4 regions of the Arsenophonus endosymbiont of Crataerina pallida genome follow, and region 1 is predicted to be linked to each of the others. Evidence: predicted binding sites of a transcription regulator. Region 1 holds the regulator's gene; each other region holds the start of a gene.

Evidence for each region. Region 1 encodes LexA, which represses DNA repair genes until DNA is damaged. Its sites were predicted from a motif close to TNCTGTATGTACATACAGNA; they were not measured.
Region 2: the regulator LexA is predicted to act here: its motif matches at 1,214-1,233, upstream of uvrA (excinuclease ABC subunit UvrA).
Region 3: the regulator LexA is predicted to act here: its motif matches at 2,060-2,079, upstream of AACL31_RS15175 (DNA translocase FtsK 4TM domain-containing protein).
Region 4: the regulator LexA is predicted to act here: its motif matches at 1,536-1,555, upstream of AACL31_RS03640 (metal-dependent hydrolase).

Annotation. Positions count from the first base shown of each region.
Region 1 covers NZ_OZ026540.1:3,378,639-3,381,941, forward strand. The annotation lists gene zur (zinc uptake transcriptional repressor Zur) at 221-691, shown strand; gene lexA (transcriptional repressor LexA) at 895-1,509, opposite strand; gene AACL31_RS17960 (diacylglycerol kinase) at 1,611-1,985, opposite strand; gene plsB (glycerol-3-phosphate 1-O-acyltransferase PlsB) at 2,109-3,303, shown strand, end outside.
Region 2 covers NZ_OZ026540.1:3,810,599-3,813,901, reverse strand. The annotation lists gene uvrA (excinuclease ABC subunit UvrA) at 1-1,148, opposite strand, end outside; gene AACL31_RS20595 (single-stranded DNA-binding protein) at 1,418-1,957, shown strand; gene ansB (L-asparaginase 2) at 2,409-3,303, shown strand, end outside.
Region 3 covers NZ_OZ026540.1:2,835,725-2,839,027, forward strand. The annotation lists gene trxB (thioredoxin-disulfide reductase) at 17-982, opposite strand; gene lrp (leucine-responsive transcriptional regulator Lrp) at 1,529-2,023, shown strand; gene AACL31_RS15175 (DNA translocase FtsK 4TM domain-containing protein) at 2,144-3,303, shown strand, end outside.
Region 4 covers NZ_OZ026540.1:722,086-725,388, reverse strand. The annotation lists gene AACL31_RS03655 (IS110 family transposase) at 1-18, shown strand, start outside; partial or broken gene AACL31_RS03650 (YniB family protein) at 1-537, opposite strand, end outside; gene hxpB (hexitol phosphatase HxpB) at 717-1,382, shown strand; gene AACL31_RS03640 (metal-dependent hydrolase) at 1,570-2,121, shown strand; partial or broken gene AACL31_RS03635 (cation:dicarboxylate symporter family transporter) at 2,324-3,219, shown strand.

The DNA.
Region 1 (3,303 bases):
AACTTATATTAATTCACTAGATAATCAAAATTAATAATCTTAATTTCTACTCAATATTTATTCCATTTTCCAATTAAGTATCAGTTTATCGCAATAGGAAATAAAAAAGCATTATTACAAAATAGTAAAAGATATTATTTATTTTAGAACTATGGTAGATATCAAAAAGTATAAATATGATAATATCATTATTATAATGATCTTCACCTTAGGATAATTCATGACAAAGCAAGATCAGGAAAAAATACTGTCCCAGGCAAAAAAAATATGCCAAGCGCGTAATGTACGTTTAACACCCCAAAGAGAAGAGGTATTACGCCTTATAGCAGCCCAACCTTGTGCTATTAGTGCTTATGATTTGCTTGATTTACTTAGAATTTCTGAACCTCAAGCTAAACCACCGACTATTTATCGTGGCCTGGAGTTTCTCTTAGAACAAGGTTTTATACACAAGATAGAATCAACAAATAGCTATGTTATTTGTCATCATTTTGAGGATCCTAAACATACCTCAGTTATGCTAATTTGTGATAATTGCGGTAGTGTTGCCGAAAGTAATGGCCAAGCGGTAGAAACTGCTATTTTAAAATTAGCCAAACAGACTGGTTTCCAGTTGTCCCATACCGTTGTTGAAAGCCATGGGTTATGTTTACCCTGCAACAAAATTGAGAAAAAACAGTGTCAAAGCTAAGCATTATTAGGCTTAAATAGTGATATGAAAGCCGGCGGCTCATACAACCGGCCTTTATTAAAAAAGCAATAAAAATTTAAAAATAGTTTGCTTAATACCCATCAATCAAAAAATCAAACAAACTAGGAAATAATATTATATTCAATAAATTAAGCTGAATTTACTTAAAAAATTAATTAGAGATAAAAGAGCTAAAAGTTTAACTAAAATGAGTTACTACTACGAATAATACCAACAGCTAGTCCTTCAATAGTTAAGGTTTGTGTCCGCAAATCCACAATAATTGGCTCAAATTCAGGATTTTCAGCAATTAATTCAACTTTACTACCCACTTGCTTGAAGCGTTTAACCGTCACTTCATCATCAATACGCGCTACAACGATTTGTCCATTATGTACCTGCTGGGTTTTATGTACAGCAAGTAAATCCCCATCAATAATTCCAATATTTTTCATGGACATGCCATTAACACGCAATAAAAAATCAGCACTAGGTCTAAAAATAGTAGCATCAATCCGATAATGACTCTCGATATGTTCTTGAGCAAGTAAGGGTTCTCCTGCCGCCACCCGACCAATAAGTGGTAATCCTTCATCCTCATGTTCTTCTTGCAGTAGCCGGATACCGCGAGACGCGCCAGAAACAATTTCTATCACCCCTTTACGCGCCAACGCCTTTAAGTGTTCCTCTGCTGCATTTGGTGAACGAAAACCTAAACTTGATGCAATTTCAGCGCGTGTCGGCGGCATACCCGTTTGCGAAATGTGTTCACGCACTAGATCATAGACCTGCTGCTGCCTCAACGTTAATTCTTTCATTTCGCCCCCTATTTATTCGCATCCACACATTGTTACTGTAAGTATATACAGGTATATTAAGATTTAAAACCAATAAATGTGTAAAACCCTATTTTTTATAACTAGCTCACGAAATAATGATTACCAATTACAACTGACCAAATAAAAATTGCTAAACAAATTGAAATAAAAACCGCCGCCGAGCCGATATCTTTCGCTTTAGCAGAAAGCTCATGCAATTCTGTACCAATTCGATCAACCACTGCTTCAATCGCACTATTTAATAATTCAACAATAGCTATCAATACCATTGAGCTAATAAGTAATAACCGTTCAATCCATTGCACATCAAGTAAAAAAGCCACAATAATGGCAATAACCACCATAATTGCTTCTTGTCTAAAAGCGGCTTCACTCTTCCAGGCTGCTCTTAACCCTTTCAGCGAATAACCCGTTGCTTTAATAATTCGGGTTAAGCCGGTTGTTTGATTTGCCATAAAATTTACTCTCTAGGTTTAGATAAATGTGGGATTTAATATAATTATTATCTTTTAAACAGATATTAATTACTATTTCTGATATGCTTTGGTAGGATTCAAACAAGAGGCTATCGCTCATCTATGTCATTTTGGCGTAAAATTTACTATAATCTATTAGATTTACCAATGAAATTGTTGGTAAAAAGTAAGCTCATACCAGTAGATCCAATTAAAGAATTGCGTCTTGATACGACACATCCTTTTCTATATGTATTACCTTATCATTCTAAAACAGATTTATTGACCTTACGGCAACAATGTTGTTCTATTGGCTTACCTGATCCACTCGATCCGATTGAAATAGACGAAATTAAATTACCTGCCTATGTCTTTATCGATGATGGCCCGCGTGTATTTCGTTATTATTCGCCAGATCCACGTAAAGATTCAGTAAAAACATTTACTGCTTATCTTGATCTTCATTGCCATAATCCCGAGCTAAACATTCAGATGCTACCCGTATCAGTAATGTTCGGTCGAGCGCCTGGTCGAGAAGGCCACTCGCCAGCGCCTCCGTTACGTTTACTGAATGGTATCCAAAAATTCTTTGCCGTTATCTGGCTAGGACGTGACAGTTTTGTTCGTTTTTCTCCCACTGTCTCTTTACGCCAAATGGCTGGCGAATATGGTACTGATAAAATTATCGCCAATAAACTTGCCCGAGTAGCTCGAATTCACTATTCACGGCAACGATTAGCTGCGGTTGGCCCCAAACTCCCTGTACGCCACGATCTATTCAATAAACTGTTAACTTCAAAAGCGATAGAAAAAGCAGTTGAAGATGAAGCTAAAGCAAAAAAAATCTCCCTTGAGAAGGCAAAACATAATGCGATTGCCATGATGGAAGAAATTGCCGCTAATTTTTCCTATGAAGCGATCCGCATTACTGACCGCGTACTTAGTTGGACATGGAATCGACTCTATCAAGGAATTAATGTGCAACACGCCGAACGTGTGCGCCAATTAGCACAAGATGGCCATGAAATTGTCTATATTCCTTCTCATCGTAGTCACATGGATTATCTATTATTATCTTATGTGCTTTATCATCAAGGTTTAGTTCCGCCTCATATCGCTGCAGGTATCAACCTTAATTTTTGGCCGGCTGGGCCAATTTTTCGTCACTTAGGTGCTTTTTTCATTCGTCGCTCTTTCAAAGGCAATAAACTTTACTCGACCATATTTCGTGAATATCTCAGCGAATTATTTGCGCGTGGTTACTCAATTGAATATTTTGTTGAAGGTGGCCGCTCTCGAACAGGCCGACTACTGGAAC
Region 2 (3,303 bases), 430 kb from region 1:
CGCTCCATATTATGGATCACCCCTTCAAAAGGATGGCATCTGACAGTAACATCACCGTGATCGTTTTGATATTTAAATTCAATCGCTTCTTTGCCGGAGCCATATAAGATCATTTGCTTGATCGATGGTTCTAACGAATTAAACGTGGCTTCAACATCAAATTTATAGTGTTTAGCTAACGACTGTAGCATCTGGAAATAATAAAAATTACGGCAATCCCAACCACGAATTGCCCCGCCAGCTAAAGAAATTTCCTCATTTTGGATCACGCGTTCTGGATCGAAAAATTGTTGTACTCCGAGCCCATCACAGGAACTACAGGCACCCGCTGGATTGTTAAAAGAAAACAGGTGCGGTTCTAACTCGCTCATGCTATAACCGCAGACAGGGCAGGCAAAATTAGCAGAGAAAACTAATTCGGTTGCCTGGTTGTCATCCATATCAGTGATAACTGCAGTACCACCTGATAACTCAAGCGTGGTTTCAAACGATTCAGCTAGTCGTTGTGCCAGGTCAGCGCGAACTTTAAAACGATCAACCACCACTTCAATGGTATGTTTTTTATGTAGTTCTAATTTAGGTGGATCGGATAGATCGCACACTTCACCATCAATGCGGGCGCGAATATAACCTTGGGCTGCCAGATTATCCAGTAGCTTGATATGTTCACCTTTACGTTCTTTAACTACCGGTGCTAGCAACATTAGTCGCTTACCTTCCGGCAGCGCCAGGACATTATCAACCATCTGACTAACGGTCTGGGCGGCTAACGGAATATCGTGATCTGGACAGCGGGGTTCGCCGACACGGGCAAACAATAAACGTAAATAATCATGGATTTCGGTAATGGTACCTACCGTTGAACGTGGATTGTGTGAAGTGGATTTCTGTTCAATTGAAATGGCTGGTGACAGCCCTTCAATATGATCAACATCCGGTTTTTCCATTAAGGATAAAAACTGCCGAGCATAGGCAGACAGTGACTCAACATAACGGCGCTGACCTTCTGCATACAGGGTATCAAATGCCAGAGAAGATTTTCCTGAACCTGATAACCCAGTAATAACAATTAATTTATCGCGAGGAATAATTAAATTGATATTTTTTAAATTATGGGTGCGCGCACCTCTGACTTCAATGTTATCCATATACCACATCCCGGATGAGAACATATTCAAACAATAAATAAAACGTTTTATTATTACACAATTTTGGCTGAATGAATATACAGTACAGTACAGTATAGGGAATCATATTCTGCAATTTAATAGCCAAACTTGAAAAAATTTAGCAATATTGCAGTATAATTTTCTAAGGCGTTTCGCAAAGCGCAATGGCAACGGTTTGGTTTGCATATTCAATAACGTGTTAGCATGTTAAACTAGCATATTAAAAATTAATTCATCAGGAGTAGAGAATGGCCAGCAGAGGCATTAACAAAGTCATACTTATCGGCAACTTGGGACAAGATCCTGAAATTCGTTATATGCCAAATGGTGGTGCGGTTGCGAATCTTACTCTGGCAACCTCTGAAAGTTGGCGTGATAAGCAAAGTGGTGAAATGCGGGAAAAAACAGAATGGCACCGCGTTGTGATCTTTGGCAAGCTGGCGGAAGTGGCAGGTGAATATTTGCGTAAAGGTTCACAAGTTTATATAGAAGGCTCACTACAAACTCGTAAATGGCAAGATCAAAATGGCCAGGATCGCTACTCTACCGAAGTGGTGGTGAATATTGGTGGTACCATGCAAATGTTAGGTGCGCGTGGTGGCTCACAAGAAGGCATGCCACAAAATAATCCAGCGGGTGGTTGGGGGCAACCACAACAGCCGCAACAGCCACAACCAACTCAACAGTTTAGTGGTAACGCGCCAGCGCCTGCTGCCCGTTCCGGTAAAACTGCTCCAGCTACACCAGCTGAGCCACCCATCGATTTCGATGATGATATTCCGTTTTAAAAAATACATAGAGTTATTTGTTAAATTTCAATCTGTAAGCCCCGTGATTCGGGGTTCTCCTTTATTTATAAATGTAATATCCACTTGAGAACTTTTTGGTTATCAGCCAAGTTTGTGATAAGTGTGAAGTTAAAAGAATCGGTGAGTCACTACCGCCAAGTGTGAAGTTAAAAAAATTATTAGCCTCGCTTTTGCGAGGCTTTTTGCTATTTGCTATCAAGGAGCTGATTTGTGATGAATGATTTTTCATCACAATTTTAAGGGCATTAAAGTCACAGCGTTTCTACATCCCCCTATCCAAACTTTTATTTTATTAAACAAATTCTTTTAATGTGACAGAACCGTTGTTTCTCCTCATTTTCCACTTAATTGTTTGATCTAAAAAGGCATTCCTTGTGTTTGCATCCTTGTATGATGCGCTGGCAATTTCGTTGTTTAAGGAGTACATAAAATGAAAGTAAAAATGAAAATGAGCTTTTTGGCGCTGACAATCGGCGTTTCTTTCTCTTATGCAGCGCAGGTATTACCCAATATTACTGTCCTGGCAACCGGCGGGACTATCGCAGGCAGCGGAGATTCTCCGGTCAAAGCCAGTTACACTCCAGGAACAATCAAAGTCGATAAGCTTTTGGAACTGGTGCCACAAATAAAACAGGTTGCCAATGTTAAAGGCGAACAGGTGGTTAATGTCCGTTCGCAAGATATGGATACCTCTGTATGGCTCAAGCTGGCGAATAAAATAAACGCGCAGTGTCAGGACACTGATGGTTTTGTTATTACTCACGGTACTGATGCCATTGAAGAAACTGCCTATTTTCTAAACCTGACGGTGAAGTGTGAGAAACCTGTTGTGCTGACGGGGGCAATGCGTCCGGTTACTCAGCTCAGCTCTGACGCACCGGCAAATTTGTATGGTGCAATTCTGACGGCAGCATCACCGGCTAGCGCCGGGCGAGGTGTATTGCTCGTGATGAATAATAAGATCCTTGATGCTCGGGATGTGACGAAGATGAACTCGGAGAATTTGGAAGTGTTTCAGTCGATCCATTATGGCGCTTTAGGGGCTATCGCCGACAGCAAAGTCATTTATACCCGCACGCCTGTGCAAAAGCACACTACCCAAACAGCGTTCGACGTTAGCAAGCTAACCCAACTGCCAGAGGTGGGTATTGTCTACAATTACGCTAATGCATCTGACATTCCTGCCAAGGCCTTTATTGCCAACGGCTATCAGGGCATTGTCAGTGCGGGCGTTGGTAATGGCAATATCTCCCATGATCTATTAAATACGCTATCTGATGCAAGTAAAAAAGGCATAGTTGTGGTGCGTTCCTCACGTGTTCCTT
Region 3 (3,303 bases), 540 kb from region 1:
TTATAATTTGTAACATTTATTTGCGGTATAACGCATCTAAATAACGTTCGGCGTCAAGGGCGGCCATACAACCAGTACCTGCTGAGATAATCGCTTGACGATAGATATGATCCATAACATCACCGGCAGCGAAAACACCTTCAACTGAGGTTTGGGTCGCATTGCCTTTAGTCCCAGATTGCACTTGAATATAGCCATTTTCTAACACTAACTGATCGGCAAAGATACTTGTATTGGGCGTATGGCCAATAGCGATAAATACGCCAGTCACGGAAAGCATTTCTATGTTGTCATTTTGGGTTGAACGTAAATTGATTCCAGTGACACCACTATTGTCACCTAATACTTCATCGAGAGTAAAATTGGTATGTAATACAATATTGCCAGTTTTTACTTTTTCCATCATCCGCTGAATAAGGATTTTTTCGGCTCGAAATGTTTCACGTCGATGAATAACATGGACTTCGGAAGCGATATTTGATAGGTAAAGAGCTTCTTCAATAGCGGTATTTCCGCCCCCCACAACGGCAACTTTTTGTTTGCGATAGAAAAAACCATCACAGGTGGCACAGGCTGAAACACCACGACCTTTAAAGGCTTCTTCAGAAGGTAAACCCAGATAGCGAGCTGAGGCGCCGGTAGCGATAATAAGTGCATCGCAGCTATATATTCCGTTATCGCCAGTCAGTTGGAACGGCCGTTGCTGCAGATCAACCTTATGAATGTGATCATTAATAATGTTTTCTTCTGCCGTAAATTTTTTAGTATGTTGCAGCATGCGTTCCATCAACACCGGCCCCATTAATTCGGAATGATCCCCAGGCCAATTTTCAACTTCAGTGGTTGTGGTTAATTGTCCGCCTGGTTGAACGCCGGTGATTAATACCGGACTTAAGTTTGCTCGGGCGGCATAAATTGCTGCTGTATAGCCAGCTGGGCCAGATCCTAGAATAACAACTTTACTATGATTGGTGGTGTTCATAGATGCTCCATTTTTTAAGAATATTTATTCAATGTGGCGATTGTAGGAGATTAGAAAAATTAAAAAAAGTAAATTGAATTAAAAGATGATAAGGAATAGTCATTTTTATTAGCTTGTCTTTAACATTTTATTAAGGCAGCAAGTCATGAAAAAAGATTATTTTTCGTGAAATAACGTTTTAAATTGAGAATTTTCCTTATGTCTTATTGACAATTAGTTAATAATACATTCGTTTCCATATGATGTTCTGATTTTTATTCATAATCTTTGACAATCGGTTGTGTATTTGAGAAAACATCTTGTAGGATTAATTACCTCATTTGATTAATTGAAATTGAACATCATTTAAACAAATAGATAAATATCCTACTTTTCATTATCAAATTGAAAACTAACCAGATGATTTATCTACAAGATGAATTATACTACTAAATACTAATGGTCAGGCGGAGTTTAACCTTATTGCATCTTTTCCAATTCAATCATAAGAAAAGAAAATAGGGAATGTAATGGGTATAAAAAAATAGATAAAAGAGAGATAACGAAATGATTGATAACAAAAAGCGTCCAAGAAAAGATCTTGATCGTATAGATAGGAACATACTGAATGAATTACAAAAGGATGGTCGTATTTCTAATGTAGAGCTTTCTAAGAGAGTAGGGTTATCACCAACACCTTGTTTGGAACGCGTGCGCCGGTTGGAACGTCAAGGTTTTATTTCAGGTTATACTGCTTTATTAAATCCACACTATCTCGATGCATCTTTGTTGGTTTTTGTTGAGATTACCTTGAACCGTGGTGCTGCGGATGTTTTTGAACAGTTTAATACCGTTGTGCAAAAACTGGAGGGAATTCAGGAATGTCATTTAGTCTCTGGGGATTTTGATTATTTACTTAAAACACGTGTTCCTGATATGTCTGCTTATCGTAAATTGTTAGGAGAGACTTTACTTCGTCTTCCAGGTGTCAATGACACCCGTACTTATGTAGTAATGGAAGAGGTAAAACAGAGTAATTGTTTGGTCATTAAGACACGCTAATCAAATAGATGCAAAACTGGAAAAAGTTAGGTACACTCCTGTTTATGCATACAGTTTCAACGCTGAGCATTACTCAGCGTTGTTCCTTTCAATCAACAGGAAAAACCTGGAGTGTTAGTTTTGGGCCAGGAATATACAGAAGACAAAAATATTAAGTTAAAAAAGATCAGTAATGGCAAGATACTGACAGAGATTATTTTACTTATAATTACTATCTGGGCGATTTTTTTAGTGGTGGCCCTGATAAGTTTTCATCCCTCCGATCCTAGCTGGTCGCAGACCACCTGGAATGAACCGATTAAAAATTTAGCTGGTGGTATTGGTGCTTGGTCAGCGGATATTCTTTTCTCTGTTTTTGGCATTTTAGCCTATGCTATACCATTAGTTATGTTGTTAGGATGTTGGAATGTATTTAAAGATATTGATAACCAGAATTGTCTGGATTTTTTTGTCCTTTCCTTACGCCTGATCGGTGGGTTGGCGCTAATAATTACATCGTGTGCTCTTGCATCACTTAATATTGATGATTTACCTAATTTTTCCTCTGGCGGAATTATTGGTAGTGTTTTTAGTAATGCCATCTTGCCTTGGTTTAATATTTTAGGAACAACCTTAGCGTTACTTTGTATATGGGCAGTTAGTTTCACCTTATTTACCGGTTGGTCATGGTTGACGATTGCGGAAAAGATTGGCGCACTAGTTTTAGCAACCATATCACTAATCACTAATCGTACTCGTAGAAATAACAAGCGTCAGACAACAGAAGCTTATGTTTCACCTCATCCGGCTAAATTGTACGATGGCACCAATGTAGATTATATCGATCCCGATGATGTACTTTTTTCAGCTTCGCCAATTAGTCAGCTAGCGAAAGAGGAATTGAGCAATAATAAAAACCATGAATTGCATGGTGAAAAGGCATTCACTCTGATGCCTGATGAAACTGAAGTTGGTTTTGATATTCAATCAGCAACACTGGACAAATATGATGAAGATATCTTTAGCAAACCTTCAGATATACCTATTCCAATGGATGATGATGTTAATCTAAATAAATCGATAGATGCTAATACCGTTACTCAAGTTAGCGAGCAAGATAAAACCGCAAATTTAAGTGAAACATTAATATCATCGGTAACAAAAATAGATGCCGAGGTTGACCCTAGTACTGTTTTCACGCCAGTAAAATCGCAAATTAAAAAGGGAATTGGCCCAGAATTTCCACGTCCTAATCCTGTTCGTTTACCAACGCGACGTGAACTTTACGGCAATCGTCTAAC
Region 4 (3,303 bases), 1.2 Mb from region 1:
CATCACGTTTCTCCATAATTTTAACGTTCAAGACAGTTGCTAATATAATCGGTAATATATACAAAATAAAAAACTGCTGGAAAATGGTATGACGAGGAATAGTAATTTTGGCTTCTATCTCTTCTTTTGATACTTCAGTACCTTTCGCTCTTTCAAAAATAAGATGATCTTCAATACTTTCTTTAATAAATTTCAATTGACGATTCATTCTGTTACCTGAAGCACTCAAAGCTTGACCAACAAACATTAAGAAAAATAGTAAAATAAAGCCAAGATTAGCTGTCGAAAGTCCCATATGAGTACTGGGAATTGGTGAATTATGCCAAAAAAATTTAAAAAGACCGTGTTTTGCCGTATAATAAGAGCCATAATTTTAATAAAATCATTGGCTACAGCATTTAAGCCATCCCCTTGTAAACCTTGCTTTTCTGCTAGCAAAACTAATGAAACTACAGTAGACACCAGCGCTAAAGAAAAAATTATCCATCCTAAAACACACTTTGTAATAGCGATATAAAATGCTGTTTGATAATTCATTAAATCTCCTCATATTTTTTATATTACCATTTATATTAAATGATAAAATGTTATCAAAAACATATAAATGTTATTTTATCACTAACCAAAATAAGACCTCACCTACCTATATTAAAAGATTTCTTTATTTTAAATTGATAGAATTAAGCAACAAATCATGAATAATAGGAGTGCTTTTAATGTCTCATGAGCTATCTATCAAAGCTGCTATTTTTGACATGGATGGGTTATTGATTAATTCTGAACCCCTTTGGAGCCAAGCAGAAAAAGAAATTCTTAGTAAACTTGGCGTTAATACTTCAATTGCTAATCAACTTCCCGACACTCTAGGATTACGTATCGATCAAGTGGTACAACTGTGGTATTTAGCTGCCCCCTGGCAAGGAACCTCATTAGAAGAGGTGGAACAAAAAATTGTTAGACGGGTTATTGAACTTATAGAAGAACAACGACCTTTATTACCAGGTGTTAAACATGCACTTCAACTATGTCAGGATCATAATTTAAAAATTGGTTTAGCATCAGCTTCACCAAAGCACATATTAGAAAAAGTACTCACTATGTTTAATATTCACGATTACTTTTCAGCCGTAGTATCAGCGACACCATTACCCTACAGTAAACCCCATCCAGAAGTTTATTTACAAGCAGCGAAACTGCTAGCTATAGAACCAACACATTGTGTGGCTTTTGAAGACTCTTTTCATGGTATGATTGCGGTTAAATCTGCACGTATGCGTAGTATCGTTGTCCCACCAAAAGATCATTTCACTGATCCACGTTGGACATTAGCAGACGTCAAACTCAATACGCTGGCTGAATTAACAACTAAGCATATCGTTTAAATTTGTTCAATTGGCAGTAATTTGATGCATCAGTATACTGCCAAACTAATGCAATATCACTTCTCTTACAAAAAATTGCTCTTATTATTTAATAAATAAGATATTTTTTTCGATTACACTACTCAAACTAAGCCAAAACTATTATACTTTGCAAACTGTATAAATAAACAGTTGGATATTATATGCTATGACTGCCACCGGGCATCTGTTTTTTTCAGTATCATCATTAATACTTGTGCATAAACTAGCAATAACACCTGAGTTTGCACATGGTGATTGGCTTCATTTATTAGCCGGTGCGCTACTTGGCGCACTGCTACCGGATATAGATCATCCATCCTCTTCTCTCGGACGCTTATTTCGTTTCATTTCTGTGCCAATTTGTCGTTTATGTGGTCACCGTGGTTTTACCCACAGTTTACTCGCATGGCTGCTCATTATGTTATTATCAACTCAATTGCCCAATAGTTACTGGCTTTCTGATGCCCTGATTCAAGCATTCTTATTAGGTTATTTTAGTCATTTAGTCGGGGATATGTTAACCGCGAAAGGGATACCTTTCTTATGGCCAGCAAAAATTTCTTTCTGTTTTCCTATATTAGGTAATAATTCTAATCAAAGAGCAGAACATTCTATCGCCATATTATTAGCTATTTGTGCGATATTAATTCCATCGAACTATCAATTACCACTACGACCGCTGTTACAAGAAACAAAAAAAACGTTATTACATATGTAGTTAATGAATTAAACGATTTAATTTTATTCTATTCACGATGAAACATTATGAATATAAAATTGCATTTAGTTATAAGAAAATTATTTTTATTGCTAATAATATATAAGGGAAAATGAGTTTCATTGGAAGTTTTTCATCATCTTACTTCACCAATGACAAAGAATCTTATACCTAGAACAATAAACCGAGCTGGAGAGTGGGTATGAATTTCCCTGTAATTCTGAATGTACTTATCTTTATCCTATTATTGCTGTTATTGGCCAAAATAAGTGCAGATGGATGGAGTCTATCAAAAAAAGTTTTTGTGGGTCTTCTTATTGGTACTGTTTTTGGTGTTGTTTTACATTTAGTATATGGTATTAATAATCAAATAGTGCATGATTCATTATCTTGGTTCAATATTGTAGGCAATGGGTATGTGAAATTACTTCAAATGATTATTATGCCTTTGGTATTTGCTTCCATACTAAATGCGGTAGCACGTTTGCATCAAACCTCTTCATTAGGAAAAATCAGTTTTTTCACCATTGGGATCCTTCTTTTTACAACAGCCATTGCCGCTCTCATCGGGATTATTATTACATATTGGTTTGGCTTAACTGCAGAAGGTCTGGTACAAACTAGTAGTGAAACTATTCAACTTGGGATAATAGAAAATAACTACATCCACAAGGTTTCTGATTTAACAATACCTCAATTAATATTATCATTTATTCCTAAAAATCCATTTGCCGATCTGGCAGGAGCTAATCCAACATCTATTATTAGCGTTGTTATTTTTTCTACGTTTTTAGGCATAGCGGCTCTCCAATTAGCTAAAACTAATCCCGAAAAAGGTGAAAAAATATTATCTGCTATTGATATTTTTCAATCCTGGTTCGGCTAGTTATACGGCTTACACCATATGGAGTAATGGCTTTAATGATTAAAGTTGTTGCTAATTCAAACCTACAAGATATTATTAAACTTGGCAGTTTTGTCATTGCTTCTTATTTAGCATTATCCTTAATGTTTATTGTCCATGCTATACTTCTTTCTTTCTCTGGCATTAATCCGATAAAATTTTTTAAAAAAGTCATTCCTATTATTAATTTTTGCATTTACTTATCGTACTATATTTTTTACTAAAAATTATAGCGAACCGAACTGAATAAAATTTTAGCGATAGACTAAACTAGTTTT